Regions from separate parts of the Pseudoalteromonas sp. GW168-MNA-CIBAN-0100 genome, predicted to be linked through region 2. Evidence: predicted binding sites of a transcription regulator. Region 2 holds the regulator's gene; each other region holds the start of a gene.

Region 1 (3,557 bases), on a different contig from region 2:
GGTTGATTTTAGCGCGTTTATCTTTGCGTTTTTCAGGCATAACAGAAAGCTTAGTTTGTGTTTCGCGGCCTAATTTAACGGTTTTACGCAAGTAGTTTACTGTTTCTAAATCATACTCCATCCAACCACCTTGTGGCACGCGCTTATCAAGCTCTAGTTTACCGTAACGAATACGAATAAGACGAGATACTTCCGCATCTTGAGACTGCCATAAACGACGAACTTCACGGTTACGCCCTTCATTTAACGTTACGTTAAACCAACGGTTAACGCCTTCGCCACCCATAGGGGTTACAGTCGTGAATTTGGCTGGACCATCTTCAAGCTCAACACCACGTAGTAAGTTTTTAACCGTTTCATTGGTTACTTCACCAAATACACGTGCAGAGTATTCACGCTCTACTTCATAGCTTGGGTGCATTAAACGGTTTGCTAGTTCACCATCGTTTGTAAAAAGCATTAAACCCGATGTATTGACGTCTAATCGACCAACCGCAATCCAGCGATCGCCATCAATACGAGGAAGTCGGTCAAATACAGTACGACGCCCTTCAGGATCTTTACGTGTGCTTAACTCACCTTCTGGTTTGTTATACATAATCACACGACAGATTCGGTCTGCTTTTTCTTCGATTTTTACACTGTGTCCGTCAACACGAATCAAATCGGTTTCTTCAACACGGTCACCTAACTTTGCCACTTTACCGTTTACACTAACGCGGTTTGCGTCAATGTATTTTTCCATTTCACGGCGTGAGCCTACGCCTGCACGGGCTAAGACTTTTTGTAACTTTTCACCTTGTATAATACTCATTCGGATGGTTCTCTCACAGAAGGATCGCTCAATAACTGGTTAATTTTACTTTGCTGCTCTGTTGGCAACGCAGGTAAATTTTCAAGTCCAGTTAACGAAAAATAATCTAAAAATTGCTTAGTAGTTGCATATAAAGCCGGCTTTCCCGGAACCTCTTTATGCCCTACCACTTTAACCCACTCTCTTTCGAGTAAGGTTTTAATAATATTCGAACCCGTAGTAACACCTCTTACTTGCTCAATTTCGCCGCGTGTAATGGGCTGCCTGTATGCAATAAGTGATAATGTTTCCAGTAAAGCACGCGAGTATTTTGGTGCGCGTTCTTGCCACAAGTTATTTAACCAAGGGCTTAAACTACTGCATGCCTGAAACCGATACCCACTACCCACTTCAACTAAGCGAATACCACGAGTTTGAAAATGTTCTTGTATTGTATCTATTGCGTCATTTATTCGTGCCATAGAAATAGCTAAATCTATTAATACGATGTCTTTGAGGTGGCGTTTACTAACAGGCTTATCTGCAACAAAAATAGCTGCTTCAATGATCTCAACTAGTTGTTCATCACTAATTCGCCGACCCGCCATACACACTCTTAACAAATAAAAATACACAGCCATCTATTATGACAGAACAACACCAAACTAGGAAAATATATCTATCAAATAACTAAATTTAAAACACAAAAAAGCCAGTGACTAGCACTGGCTTTAATCTTACTTACTAAAATGGTAACTATTAGTTACTTTTAAAAGCTTCTAATGCATCATCTTCAGCTACTGCGTTACCGTATTTTTTAATGTAACCCATAAACTCGCTTTTACTGATGCGCTTATCTTGGTTTTTATCCATGTAACCAAAATGATTTGAAATATCATCATCGTTACCTTCAACTACCGAGATATAGCCATTGCTGTCGTTATCTAAGCTTGAAAAACTGCTTTCAATTTTATCGAATTTAGCAATTTCAGCTTTAAATGCCGACTCACTTACTTCAGAATCAGTGGCTACTTTGCCATTATTAAGCTTCATATAAGTGTTAAATTCTTTGCGGCTAATTTCGTTATCCATATTGGTATCAATATTTGAAAAATGGCCCCAAATGCTATCGTCATCAGCTTCAACTTTTGAGATGTAGCCATCGCTATCATTATCTAAACTTGCAAAGTCACTGTCTATTCTTTCAAGACCTTGATTAGATGAACAAGCCGCTAGGCTTAATGATGCTAAAATAGTGGCTGCTAATGTTAACTTTTTCATAAGACGTATCCTTCGTAATTAATTAAATGTCACTTTAACTAATACAAATCCAATGCCAATAATAGTTAACTTATAATAATCAATAACTTAATCTCGGTCGGTATATTTATTAAACAGTTTCAATAAGTTAAGCTTGCAAGCTTTGCAAACAACCTTGTAATTTTTGCAAAAAAATGCCCGGTAAAAACCAGGCATTTCAATTTTACTTATATAGTTAAGCTAACAATTAGATTGCTGCGTTTTGGTAGCGTTTAACAAACTCAGTAACGTTTTGACCATTACATTTTAATGAGTTTAGGTTACCAATTTTTTGACGAACAGGTGCTAAACCTTGTTTTAAAGCCGTCATACATAATTGAGTTTCTTGTTGGGCGTCTTTTGCAAATACTTCTACTTTCTCAACTGATGCGTTGCTTAATGTCGTTTTTTTAGCAATATCACGAATATCTTCACCATTACATAAAATGCTTTTAGAAAAACGAGATAGGTAAACACCGTGCTGGGCAGCTTCTTTACGAGCAACGCTAAAGCCTTCGTTTGCACTTAGTACACATAACTTAGACTCAATTTTGTTATCTTGGCTAAAGTAAGTATTGCTTTGAGCTGACGCAGTTGCAGATGCTAGTAAAGCAGTGGCTAAAAGTAGTTGAGTTTTCATGAGAGATCCTATTTGAACGAGCTAAAAAAGTGAATTTCGCGCACTATATATTCAATAAAGTTAAGTTCAATTGAATTTTTTATTTATTTAAATAATTAATATTGTATTCACAATGTTTAAACTTTACTCATCATTTGATCAACATTTGCGCAGCTATTATCTCAATTCAGTCATGTTATGTACGCGTATTTACTGATACAATTTAATCTATTAAATAGAACCAATTTTAAGGTAAATTTTATGAAAGTGATTTCTTTCAATATCAATGGTCTGCGTGCTCGTCTTCACCAATTACAAGCAATTATCGACAAACATCAACCAGACGTTATTGGCTTGCAAGAGATTAAAGTTCACGACGAAGCATTCCCATTAGAAGATGTACAAAAAATGGGATATCACGTCTACTTTCATGGTCAAAAAGCGCATTATGGCGTAGCTATGTTATGCAAAAAAGAGCCTAAATCGGTCTTAAAAGGTTTTGCCACCGATACAGATGAATCGCAAAAACGCATGATAAGCGTCACTGTTGAACAAGAAAACGGTCGCGACCTTACTGTCATGAATGGCTATTTCCCACAAGGTGATAATATTAATCACGAAACTAAATTCCCTTATAAACGTCAATTTTATAAAGATTTAATGACACACCTTGAAACCAATCACACACCCGATCAAGACGTCATCGTTATGGGTGATATCAACATATCACCTACCGATTTAGATATTGGTATTGGCGACGTAAATGCTAAACGTTGGTTAAAAACGGGTAAATGTTCTTTTCAACCGGTAGAGCGTGAATGGCTTGCAACATTACTTAATTGGGGT
Region 2 (3,557 bases):
GATGAACTTGGTGATAATAAACAATTATTAATTGCTACAGGTAGCCCTGCGCACTTTGAAGAAAAGCAATCAGATGGCACGACTATGAGCGCCAGTGCTGACGAAGTACGTTATGATGTATCTAAGCGTTTTTTAACGCTTGTTGGTAATGCACAAGTATCGCAAGCGGGACAAAAAATAAATGCTAAAAGCATTACCTACGATATAGAGCAGCAGCTAATCAGTGCCGAAAAAGATGAAAACTCAACTGACCGCGTTCACACAATTTTAGTGCCAATCGAGACTAAAAAAAGTAAAAAAAGCGACAAAGGTCAACCATGAGCACATTAAAAGCAGAGCTATTAGCAAAGAGCTATAAAGGCCGTGAAGTTGTAAAAAACGTCGGCCTTGAAGTCAAAGCTGGCAGTATTGTTGGCTTACTTGGCCCTAACGGCGCAGGTAAAACCACCACGTTTTATATGATAGTAGGACTTGTACCTAGCGACAAAGGTAAAATATCGATAGACGATAACGATATTACTCTTTTACCTATGCATAGTCGTGCTAGATTAGGCATTGGCTACTTACCGCAAGAGTCTTCAATATTCAGAAAGCTGACTGTTTATCAAAACTTAATGGCCATTTTAGAAACGCGCAAAGAGTTAAATAAACAAGCTAGAGAAGACACTCTCGATAAATTATTAGATGAATTTAGCATACAACACATTCGTGATAGCCAAGGTATGGCATTGTCAGGAGGCGAACGTCGTCGTGTTGAAATAGCACGTGCCCTGGCAGCAGATCCTAAATTTATATTACTGGATGAACCATTTGCAGGTGTTGACCCGATTTCGGTATTAGATATAAAGAAAATAATAGAACATCTTAAAAATCGTGGGATTGGTGTATTAATTACCGATCATAACGTAAGAGAAACCCTTGATGTTTGTGAAAAAGCCTACATTGTTTCTCATGGGGAGCTGATTGCATCAGGTACTCCAGAACACGTATTAAATGATAAAACAGTACGCGATGTTTACTTAGGCGAGCAATTTAGGCTGTAACATTTACGCCATGTCTTTAAGCATCTGCTAGTATTAATTATAACAACATAAAAGGATTGTTAGAGATACATGAGGCAATCACTACAGCTGCGCATGGGCCAGCAACTTACAATGACTCCACAGCTGCAACAAGCTATTCGTTTGTTGCAACTCAGTACATTGGATCTCCAGCAAGAAATACAAGAAGCTCTCGACAGCAACCCGCTATTAGAGGTTGAAGAAGCAGACTATTCAGAAGACGCTGCAGGTAAAAACGAGCAAAAAGCAGATACAGATGACATAACTGTTAGCGCATCTGCCGATGATGCTCCAAGTGAATACGAACAAGATAGTGGTGAAGCACTTGCAAAAGACACGCTAAGTGACGACATGGCTATGGATGTTAGTTGGGATGAGTACATGAGTGCCGCCCCAGCAGCATCATCGGGTCCGATGCCTGAAGACGAATCAATATACCAAGGCGCCTCTACTGAAACGCTCCATGAGTATTTAATGTGGCAGTTACAACTAACGCCATTTAGCCCTACAGACGAAGCTATTGCTATTGCGATTGTAGAAGCCGTCGATGATTCAGGTATTTTAACACTAAGCTGCGAAGAGATTTTAGAAAGCTTTAATCAAGAAAACGAAGATGATAACGAAGTCGAACTTGATGAAATTGAAGCTGTATTAAAACGCATCCAACTGTTTGATCCTGTTGGTATTGCTGCACGTAGTTTACAAGAGTGTTTGTGTATTCAGCTTAACCAGTTTGATAAAGAAACACCTTACATTAATGAAACAAAAATGATTTTAACCGAGCATATTGATTTATTAGCTGCTCGTGACTATCGTACATTAATGAAGAAAACTAAGCTCAAAGAAGAAGAGCTTAAGGAAGTAATGACATTAATACATACTCTAAGCCCTAAACCTGCAGATACTATTGTAAGAGAAGAATCTGAGTATGTTATTCCTGATGTGTCAGTTAAAAAAATTAAAGGCCGCTGGGTTGTTGAGTTAAACCCAGACAGCATGCCTAAAATTCGTGTTAATAGCCAATACGCGGCAATGTCTCGCACTGTAAAATCCAGTGGTGACAGCCAGTTTATTCGCTCGCATTTACAAGAAGCTAAATGGTTTATTAAAAGCTTAGAAAGTAGAAACGACACGCTATTAAAAGTAACAAATTGTATTGTTAAGCAACAACAAGGCTTTTTTGAACACGGTCCTGAAGCCATGAAACCAATGGTTTTAAATGATGTTGCTGAAATGGTAGAAATGCACGAATCAACAATTTCGCGCGTAACAACCCAAAAGTATATGCACACACCCCGTGGTATATTTGAGCTTAAATACTTTTTCTCAAGCCATGTAAGCACCGAAAACGGTGGTGAATGTTCATCTACAGCAATCCGTGCGCTTATCCGAAAATTAATCGCAGCAGAAAACTCAGCAAAACCATTGAGTGATAGCAAAATAGCGGATATATTGGCTGAGCAAGGAATTAAAGTAGCGAGACGTACAATCGCAAAATACCGCGAATCTCTGGCTATTCCACCGTCAAATCAACGTAAAAGTTTGATTTAAGACGCAAAAAAAGAGGGTAATGCTTATGCAACTAAACTTAACTGGTCGTCACGTAGAATTAACCGATTCACTAAGAGACTATATTAATACCAAATTTGCGAAGCTAGAAAGACACTCTGATCATATTAATAATGTTCATGTCATTCTCGATGTAGAAAAATTAAATCAAAAAGCAGAAGCCACCATACACGTAAGCGGTGCTGAGTTATTTGCCTCTACAGAACATCAAGATATGTATGCCGCCATTGACTCGTTGATCGACAAGCTCGATCGACAAGTAATTAAACACAAAGAGAAGCTTGCTCGACACTAATATGATGAAATTAAGCTCACTTATATGCCAGGACTGCAGCAAAGCTGCGGTCCTTTTTAATAGCAAAAAAAGAATTTTAGAGTTCATTAGCGAACTTGCTCACGACAAACTTCCGTATTTACCGCAACAAGATATTCTTAATGCTTTAATGAGCAGAGAAAAATTGGGTAGTACAGGTATAGGGCGTGGCATTGCCATTCCTCATGGAAGAATGAGCGGTGCAGAAGAGCCTTTGGCTTTAGTACTCGTTAGCGAAACTCCAATAAATTTTGATGCAATCGATAATCGCCCTGTTGATATTTTCGTCGCACTCATCGTACCAGATGGCGATAACCAGCAGCACTTAAAGACTCTAGCAACCATTGCTGATAAACTAAACAACAAAGATTTTTGTAAACAGTTACGCAGTGCAAAATCAGATACTGAGCTTTACCAAGTTATTGTCAATCAATCATAGTTTTATAAAGGGTGTTAAATGGAGTTAATTATCATAAGCGGCCGTTCTGGTTCTGGAAAGTCGGTTGCTTTACGCATTGTAGAAGATTTAGGTTATTATTGCGTAGATAATATTCCAGTTAACTTGCTTCCTTCATTAGTTCGCAGTGTGTCTGATAGCTACGATAAAATTGCTG
Region 3 (3,557 bases), on a different contig from region 2:
GGCAAATGAGTTAGCAAGTGCACCTTCATAAAATGCGTTTAAACCCTGTTTTGCTAAGTGTTCAAATGTTGCTGCAAGTTTAGGGTTTTTAAAATGCTGACCTGCTTGCAAGGGCTTACCATTGGGTATATAGAGGCTTTTAAACGCGTCATTGGTATTATTTGCAGCAGCTAGCTTTTCGCAGCCTGCTTGCAAGCTTTTTGTAACGGTAAAGCCCTCGCGAGCAAGTGCAATGGCGGGCGCTAAAATTTTTGACAGTGGCAGTGCTGCGTGTTCATCTAGCTCAAGGGCTTTTTGCCAACCGCGTATTGTACCCGCTTGAGTCAATGCGCTTAGTCCGCCGCGCTCTGGTATTTGTGTGAGCGTGTTATAAGCACTTGTATTACTTGCAGCTCGGCCGCAGGCGTCAATAGCGATGGGCGTTTTTTGGTTTGGGTTATCGATAAGCCAAAAGCTATCGCCACCAATTGAGTTCATATGTGGATATACAACGCTAATAGCAGCGGCAGCGGCTACCATAGCCTCGGTGGCTGTACCGCCTTGTTTTAGTATATTTATACCCGCCTCAGTGGCCGAAAAATGAGACGCGGTAAATGCAATGTTGTGTGTGGTCATGCCGGTGTGTCCTGTTTAAAGTGTGCAGCAAGGTGCTTAACGCAAGCAAGTAGGCTTTTATCGTTACCGTGGCTCATCATTAATGAAAAACCATACGGATGATCATTTGCTAAATCAGCCAGCGGTAAATGCACTTGCGCTGAGCCACTAAGTCCTGCAATTGCCGAAAGCGTAATAATTTGCATGCGTAAGGCGCTTGTGTCGGCGCCTAATTTAGGTGCGGTTGTGGGGGTGGTTGGCAAAAATAAACAGCTGTTTGTATTTAGGTTTTTAGCTATTAGTGTTTGCCATTGGGTTTGTACTTTTAGTGCTTCTTGTTCTTCTTGATCAGTTAGGGCAAGCGCCATATTAAAACGTGCCGCAATTGCTGGAGCAAACTGGGGAAGTTGCCCCGGCAATTGAAGCCAATCTTTATGCGTTTTTGCGATTGCTCGCCCTTGCAGTACTCTAAAACTATCAGCAAGTTCATTTAATAAGTTGCTGTTAGGTAGTTCAAATTCTTTATGGTGCTTAAAATTAGGCTTGGTTTTTTCAAGTAATTGTTTAAGTGGGGCTTGTAAAGCAGGGTCAACGAGTTCAAATAACGGCTCGCAAATAACTAAGGTATCAACGTTATTAATAGCTTGATTTGGTAGCAGTACATTACCTACATCGCTTAATAGCTCGGCGCTTTGGGTAAGCCAACCTATGGTATCAAAAGGCGGAGCCAACGGTATTAGGCCGTCTTTTTCAATCACGTTATGGCTTGGCCTTATGCCATATAAACCACAATAGCTGGCGGGTATTCTAATTGAGCCGCCGGTGTCGGTGCCTAAGCCAGTATCAGCTAAGTTTGCAGCAACGGATGCAGCAGACCCCATACTCGAACCACCGCAAGCATGCCCTTTTAATTTAGGATTTTGCGCAGCGCCATAATGTATATTATTACCCTCTAAGCTATAAGCCAGTTCGTCAGTATGGGTAAAGCCTATAAAGTTACAACCAGCGGTCATGAGCTTATTAACCGAGCTTGCCGTATTTTGAGCCGGTTTAGCTGTTTTAAACCAGTGTGGGTTGCCTGCGCTGTTACGCTCGCCCTTTACTGCAAATACATCTTTTACAGCTAAGCGATTGTTTGCAAGCACCCCAGAGTGGTTTGTTTGCCACAGGGTAGGACCGTGATTGCAAAATATACCTTTGTTGTTTTTTTTATCACTCATTTGCAGCTCATTATTATAAAACTGACCAAGTACTTACTTATTAAGTTAAGAGTGATTAAAAAGCGGGCTGGTTATTATTATAAATACCAATTTTATTAAAAACATGTTCATTCTATCGGATTAAATAGCGCATTCACTGCGTCATTTTCTTCGCGTTATAATAGATCACTAATTTAATGCAATTGCTAAAGCTGTGCTTTTTAATCGGTAGTTTTGATTTTATAGTGCTTAGACTAAGCAAGAGGAATGCCATAAATTAAAACCCTGTCCAACTGGTCAGGTTTTGTTGGGTTGTATGAGATTTGTAAATGTGGGCTATAAAAATAGTGAGATTAAAATGAGCTAAAACAAACCAACTTGGTGCGTAGGTGCACCAAGTTGGTCTCTATTTATATGGTTTTGAGTGCTAAATAAGCGGTGTTTTACTGATGATTAAACCATTAATATCGGCGTAAACCCAATCGTTAGGTTCAATAGTGGTGCTAAGCATGGTAACAGCTTGGTTTTTATCACCAAAGCCGCGCTTTAAGGTACTACGCGGTGTAGAGCCTAGCGCCATTACAGGTAAGTTCATTGTGGCGAGTATTTCAATATCTCGGCAACAGCCATTTATTATTACGCCTTCCCAGCCATTATTTAGGGCACGCTCAGCCATAATATCGCCTATAAATGCAAAGCGTTTGCTCGCAAAACCGTTTATAACCAATACTTTACCTTCACCATTTTCATGCAATATATCGGCGGCAAAAGAGTTGTCTTCTGGGCAGGTAACGGTAACTACTTTGCCATAAAACGTGGTTTTTTTACCAAAGTGATAAAGGCCGCTGTCTGCTACTTGTACGTTATCGCGATGATCGTCAAATAAATCGGGAGTAGTAAAGGATGTCATGGGTTAAGTCTCACTTTGCTCAGGTATTTTAAGACCAATACCTTTTAAAATTATGTGGGCAATTGATTGCGTAATTTGTGCCACATCGGTTTCGTCGTACTCTAATTTGTTCATTACGAGTAAAACCTCAGCCTGAAAGTCGGCGTAATATTGCGTGGTAGACCAAATAGTAAAAAGCAAATGGTAGGGATCAACCTTATCCATTTTATCTGCGTCCATCCATGCTTGAAGTACATCAACCTTTTGTTTAACCCAAGGGCGGGTATTGGTTCTAAAGTAGTTTTGTAAATAAGGGGCACCGCGCAGTATTTCACTAGCAAATAAGCGAGATTGCATTGGCTGATTTACGGCCAGTATTACTTTGCTTTTAATATAGTTATAAAGCACGGTAGCTGGATCGTCGTTAATTGTGACGTTATCGAGCCCTAAGTTCCAATTAGCTATTATGCGGTCGATCACAGACTCGTACAGACCATCCTTACTTTTAAAGTAATACAAAATATTAGCTTTTGGCACCTGCGCTTCTTTAGCAACCATGCTCATACTTGCTCCGTCGTAACCTAGTTGCGAAAACAATTGCTCGGCGGCATCTAAAATTAGTTTTTGGTTTTTCTCGCGTGTCACTTCTTTTTTATTTGGTTTTATTTGTGTGGTCATTGTTGAGTTTGCGTGTTTAACGTATTGATTGATTGTAGCTTTACTGACCAAAAGGTCAATTACTAAAAAGGGTGAATGTTAAAAACAGGCGAGAGGTTTAAGCTATTAACTTTAATTGTTTAATTAAATAATTACTGTTAGTTTAGTTTCAAATTTACGAGTAGTACTTTTGGATTGGCAAATGGATTTTATAAGCA
Region 4 (3,557 bases), on a different contig from region 2:
ACCATAAAAGTGATTTGTTCACAAAGAGGTTAAGAGACGCTGCGCTTTAGAGAAGTAAAGCGTAAGTTGACTATGGTTTCTCATTTACCTTCGTTTTTCACGCGAGCAGTCTAGCGTCTACAACAAAAGTAAAAACCGTGTAGGTGCGAATTTACTTCGCGCTCTTGCTAATATTTTTAAGTAAAGTGCGGTATAAAACCGCACCTACAAAACGAGGGGTTATTTATCTACTGTGTTTGGCCAATTTATAACTAAACACTGACAGCTGCTTTTAAACCTTAATCTCTTGAAAGATTATACTTTTTCATTTTCTCAACGAGTGTTGTTCTGCGTACACCTAGTATTTCTGCAGCGCGAGCTACAACGTAATCATAGCGCTCTAACGCTTGGGTTATTAAGCTAATTTCAAGTTCGGCTAAATAATCTTTAAGTTCAATACCATCATCTGGCAATAGCCCACTACCCGTTTGGCTAAACTCAGCGTCTGGCTCACTTTCGTAATCGCTAAAACCGGTGCTAAATATGTCGTTAAAAGCGTCTTTTTCCATTAACTCTTCAGGGTATTCTGGTTCGTAGGCTTCAACTTCAATGTAACGATATTTATTAGGTAAATCGGGAATATCAACCACTTTTTCAGGAAACATAATAACCATACGTTCCACTAAGTTAGCAAGCTCACGAATATTACCAGGCCAAGCATGTTCTTTTAAGCTCTCAACAGCGCGCTCGGTAAACTTAGCGGTAGAACCTGTTTGGTCGTTAACACGGCGCATTAACTCTTTTAAAAGCAGCGGAATATCATCAGCACGTTCACTAAGCGATGGGTTTTCGATAGGAAATACATTTAAGCGGTAATATAAATCTTCCCTAAAACTCCCCTCTTCAATCATTGTTTCTAGGTTACGATGCGTGGCTGCAATAACGCGTACATCAGCTTGGATAGCCTTTGTACCACCAACACGTTCGTAACTTCGCTCTTGCAATACTCGCAGCAACTTAACTTGCATTTGCAGTGGCATATCGCCTATTTCATCTAAAAATAGCGTCCCGCCTTGAGCTAGTTCAAACCGCCCTTTACGAGCCGATATAGCACCAGTAAACGCGCCTTTTTCGTGGCCAAATAGTTCACTTTCGAGCAGTTCTGCCGGTATAGCACCACAGTTAACTGGTACAAACGGTCCATTAATACGCTTTGAAAGCAGGTGTACATTACGGGCAACCACTTCTTTACCTGTGCCTGATTCGCCTAAAATTAAAACATTAGCGTCGGTTTTTGCCACTTGTTCAATTAAAAAGCGAACATCTTTTACGGCATCTGTTTCACCAACTAGCCCATCAAAAATTTTATGCGGTTTAGTATGCTTATGCTCATTAGGCAGCATACGCTGATACTGCTGGCAATCGTGAAGTAACTGAGTTGTCACTTCGTGATTAAATGGCTCGCAAATAAGCCCCACCACATTAGCTATACTTAATAGTGGTTTTAGCGTTTCGCCAATTAATAAAAACGGTAATGTTGGATAGCGTTTAATTAAGCTTTCGTGGTCAAGTGATTGCAACGCTCCTAAAATAATCATGCATTCTTGCTGCTGATATTTTTTGCATTCTTGTTCAAAGCAGTCTTCGCTTAATAGTTGAGCAGCTTCACCAATAAAGCCAAGTGAAGCATTTAATCCTATTGCGCGGTTGTTATTATTATCTAAAATCAAGATCATATTTAGCGAGCCGTACTTTCACTAATTTGTATAATTAGTTAAATTGTAAGCCAGTTCAGCATGGATGCAAGTGGTAGCGGCAGTTTTTTGACATAAACGCCAAAAAACAGGCGGGCTAGTTAAGTCAATCATACTTAATAGTTAATCATTAAGTATGAGTTGTAGTTTTAACTTAGTTATTACTCAGCGATTACTTAACGATTACCTAAATACAACTTAGCCTTAAAAATTAATTTACTCGGCAATAAAAATGCTATTGTTAGTAAATAAACTCAATTATAAATTTAAGTTGAAGTTACAAATGCCGATACATAGATAAGTGAAAATGCTTGGCATTAATATTGCTTTGTTCTTATAAAAGTATAAAAGCTTTATTGATTTTTTATATAAGTTTTTATAATCGCTTTCACATAATTTTATCGTTTTAAATTTTAGGATTTTCCCATGGCTCATGTCTCAGTAAAAAAATACGGTCAAGTTCGTGCCAGTAGTATTGCCGAAATGGCTCCTTACGAACAAATAAACCTTATATTCAGTAATATTATCGGTCGCTTAGCAGCAACAAAAGGGTTTATTGAGCGCAAAGAAATACAAAAAAAAGGTGAAAACATTTCAGCCTGTGTTTTATTATTTGGTGCCCTACAAGACGCACTTAATTTAGAAGTAGAACAAGACCCTAGTATTTCTAACAATTTATTGGCACTTTACGATTACTGCCAACGCCGTTTAACGCAAGCTAACTTAAACAACGATATTGAAGCCATTATTGAAGTATCAAGTATTGTTAAAGAAATTAAAGAAGGCTGGGATAACATTCCGCTAGATCAACGAAACCCTGCGGTTTAATTTAAATTATGGACTCGCAAACATCTTCAGAGCCACTAACTAACTACTCTGAGCTCATACAAACGTTGCTTAGTAAAATTGAAGTGTTAGTAAATGATAATAATGCAGACGAAACTCAGCCTTTTTTAGACACTTTAAATACTAAACTAAAGCAATGGTGCGAAAGTAGTGAAGGTCCAAGCGCAGAGCAATTAGAATTAATTCAGTTTCGTATAAATACTATTTTAGTAAAAGCAAATAGTGCAAAAAACGAATCATCTAAAGCTATTATTAAACATAAAAAGTCTGGTAAGGCCATTAAAGCTTATAAAAACACCTAGTAAACAGACCTAATAAACGACCTTTATTCTAACTAAATACATGGCTATAGCTTACTATTTGAATCAAAGAATAATACACAAAAAACCGCTAAATTTAAACTTAGCGGTTTTTTATTGATTCGTAATACCTTTAACTCAGCTCTTAATTTGATTGCCTAACTACGCCTGGCATGTTCTCTAATTGAGCTTGGACATAGCTGCTGGTGTTATTAAGGCTCGCTACTAATAAATCCATCGCATTATACTGAGCATATAGTCGAGATGATAGCGACTCCATTTTACTGGCAAGGCTCACGCGCTGATCATCTAAATCATCAAGTTGGTTCGTTTTACTGTCGATTCGATTTTGAATAATGCCGTCAGAATCTGTATAAAAGCTCATTAGCTCATCAAACGACTGTGCAAAGCCATCATCGTCATCACCTACAAAAAACTGCTGCACTAAATTTACATTAGCGTCTATTTGCTCGTCGAGTGTTTCTGTATTTAGGGTTAAAACACCGTAGCGGTCTGTTTCTACACCTAATTGCGAAAGTGATAATGAGTTACCATCTCCTAAATCAACTGACTCAGTGATTTCACTACGTAACTTTGACATAACACCACGAAGTAGTGAGTCACCAGCCATAACACCTACACCATCAGTACTAGACGCACCTAAATTTTTACTAAGTTC

What was found. Region 2 encodes sigma-54, which starts transcription at its own class of promoters, with help from an activator protein. Its sites were predicted from a motif close to GTTGGCACGNNNNTNGNNT; they were not measured.
Region 1: a site for sigma-54 is predicted at 2,116-2,134, ahead of AAEY62_RS03850 (EF-hand domain-containing protein). Genes of this name have one in related genera too.
Region 3: a site for sigma-54 is predicted at 2,050-2,068, ahead of AAEY62_RS17500 (amidase family protein). Genes of this name have one in related genera too.
Region 4: a site for sigma-54 is predicted at 2,044-2,062, ahead of fliS (flagellar export chaperone FliS). Genes of this name have one in related genera too.

Annotation. Positions count from the first base shown of each region.
Region 1 covers NZ_JBEOOL010000004.1:182,463-186,019, reverse strand. Annotated here, with positions in the region: gene rluB (23S rRNA pseudouridine(2605) synthase RluB) at 1-814, opposite strand, end outside; gene scpB (SMC-Scp complex subunit ScpB) at 811-1,401, opposite strand; gene AAEY62_RS03850 (EF-hand domain-containing protein) at 1,553-2,074, opposite strand; gene AAEY62_RS03845 (hypothetical protein) at 2,301-2,732, opposite strand; gene xthA (exodeoxyribonuclease III) at 2,973-3,557, shown strand, end outside.
Region 2 covers NZ_JBEOOL010000005.1:17,122-20,678, reverse strand. Annotated here, with positions in the region: gene lptA (lipopolysaccharide transport periplasmic protein LptA) at 1-321, shown strand, start outside; gene lptB (LPS export ABC transporter ATP-binding protein) at 318-1,043, shown strand; gene AAEY62_RS03970 (RNA polymerase factor sigma-54) at 1,113-2,612, shown strand; gene hpf (ribosome hibernation promoting factor) at 2,638-2,925, shown strand; gene ptsN (PTS IIA-like nitrogen regulatory protein PtsN) at 2,930-3,382, shown strand; gene rapZ (RNase adapter RapZ) at 3,401-3,557, shown strand, end outside.
Region 3 covers NZ_JBEOOL010000035.1:18,718-22,274, forward strand. Annotated here, with positions in the region: gene AAEY62_RS17495 (gamma-glutamyltransferase family protein) at 1-615, opposite strand, end outside; gene AAEY62_RS17500 (amidase family protein) at 612-1,814, opposite strand; gene AAEY62_RS17505 (putative 4-hydroxy-4-methyl-2-oxoglutarate aldolase) at 2,221-2,703, opposite strand; gene AAEY62_RS17510 (TetR/AcrR family transcriptional regulator) at 2,707-3,360, opposite strand; gene yddG (aromatic amino acid DMT transporter YddG) at 3,542-3,557, shown strand, end outside.
Region 4 covers NZ_JBEOOL010000016.1:35,298-38,854, reverse strand. Annotated here, with positions in the region: gene AAEY62_RS11290 (sigma-54 dependent transcriptional regulator) at 279-1,715, opposite strand; gene fliS (flagellar export chaperone FliS) at 2,160-2,561, shown strand; gene AAEY62_RS11280 (hypothetical protein) at 2,570-2,881, shown strand; gene fliD (flagellar filament capping protein FliD) at 3,024-3,557, opposite strand, start outside.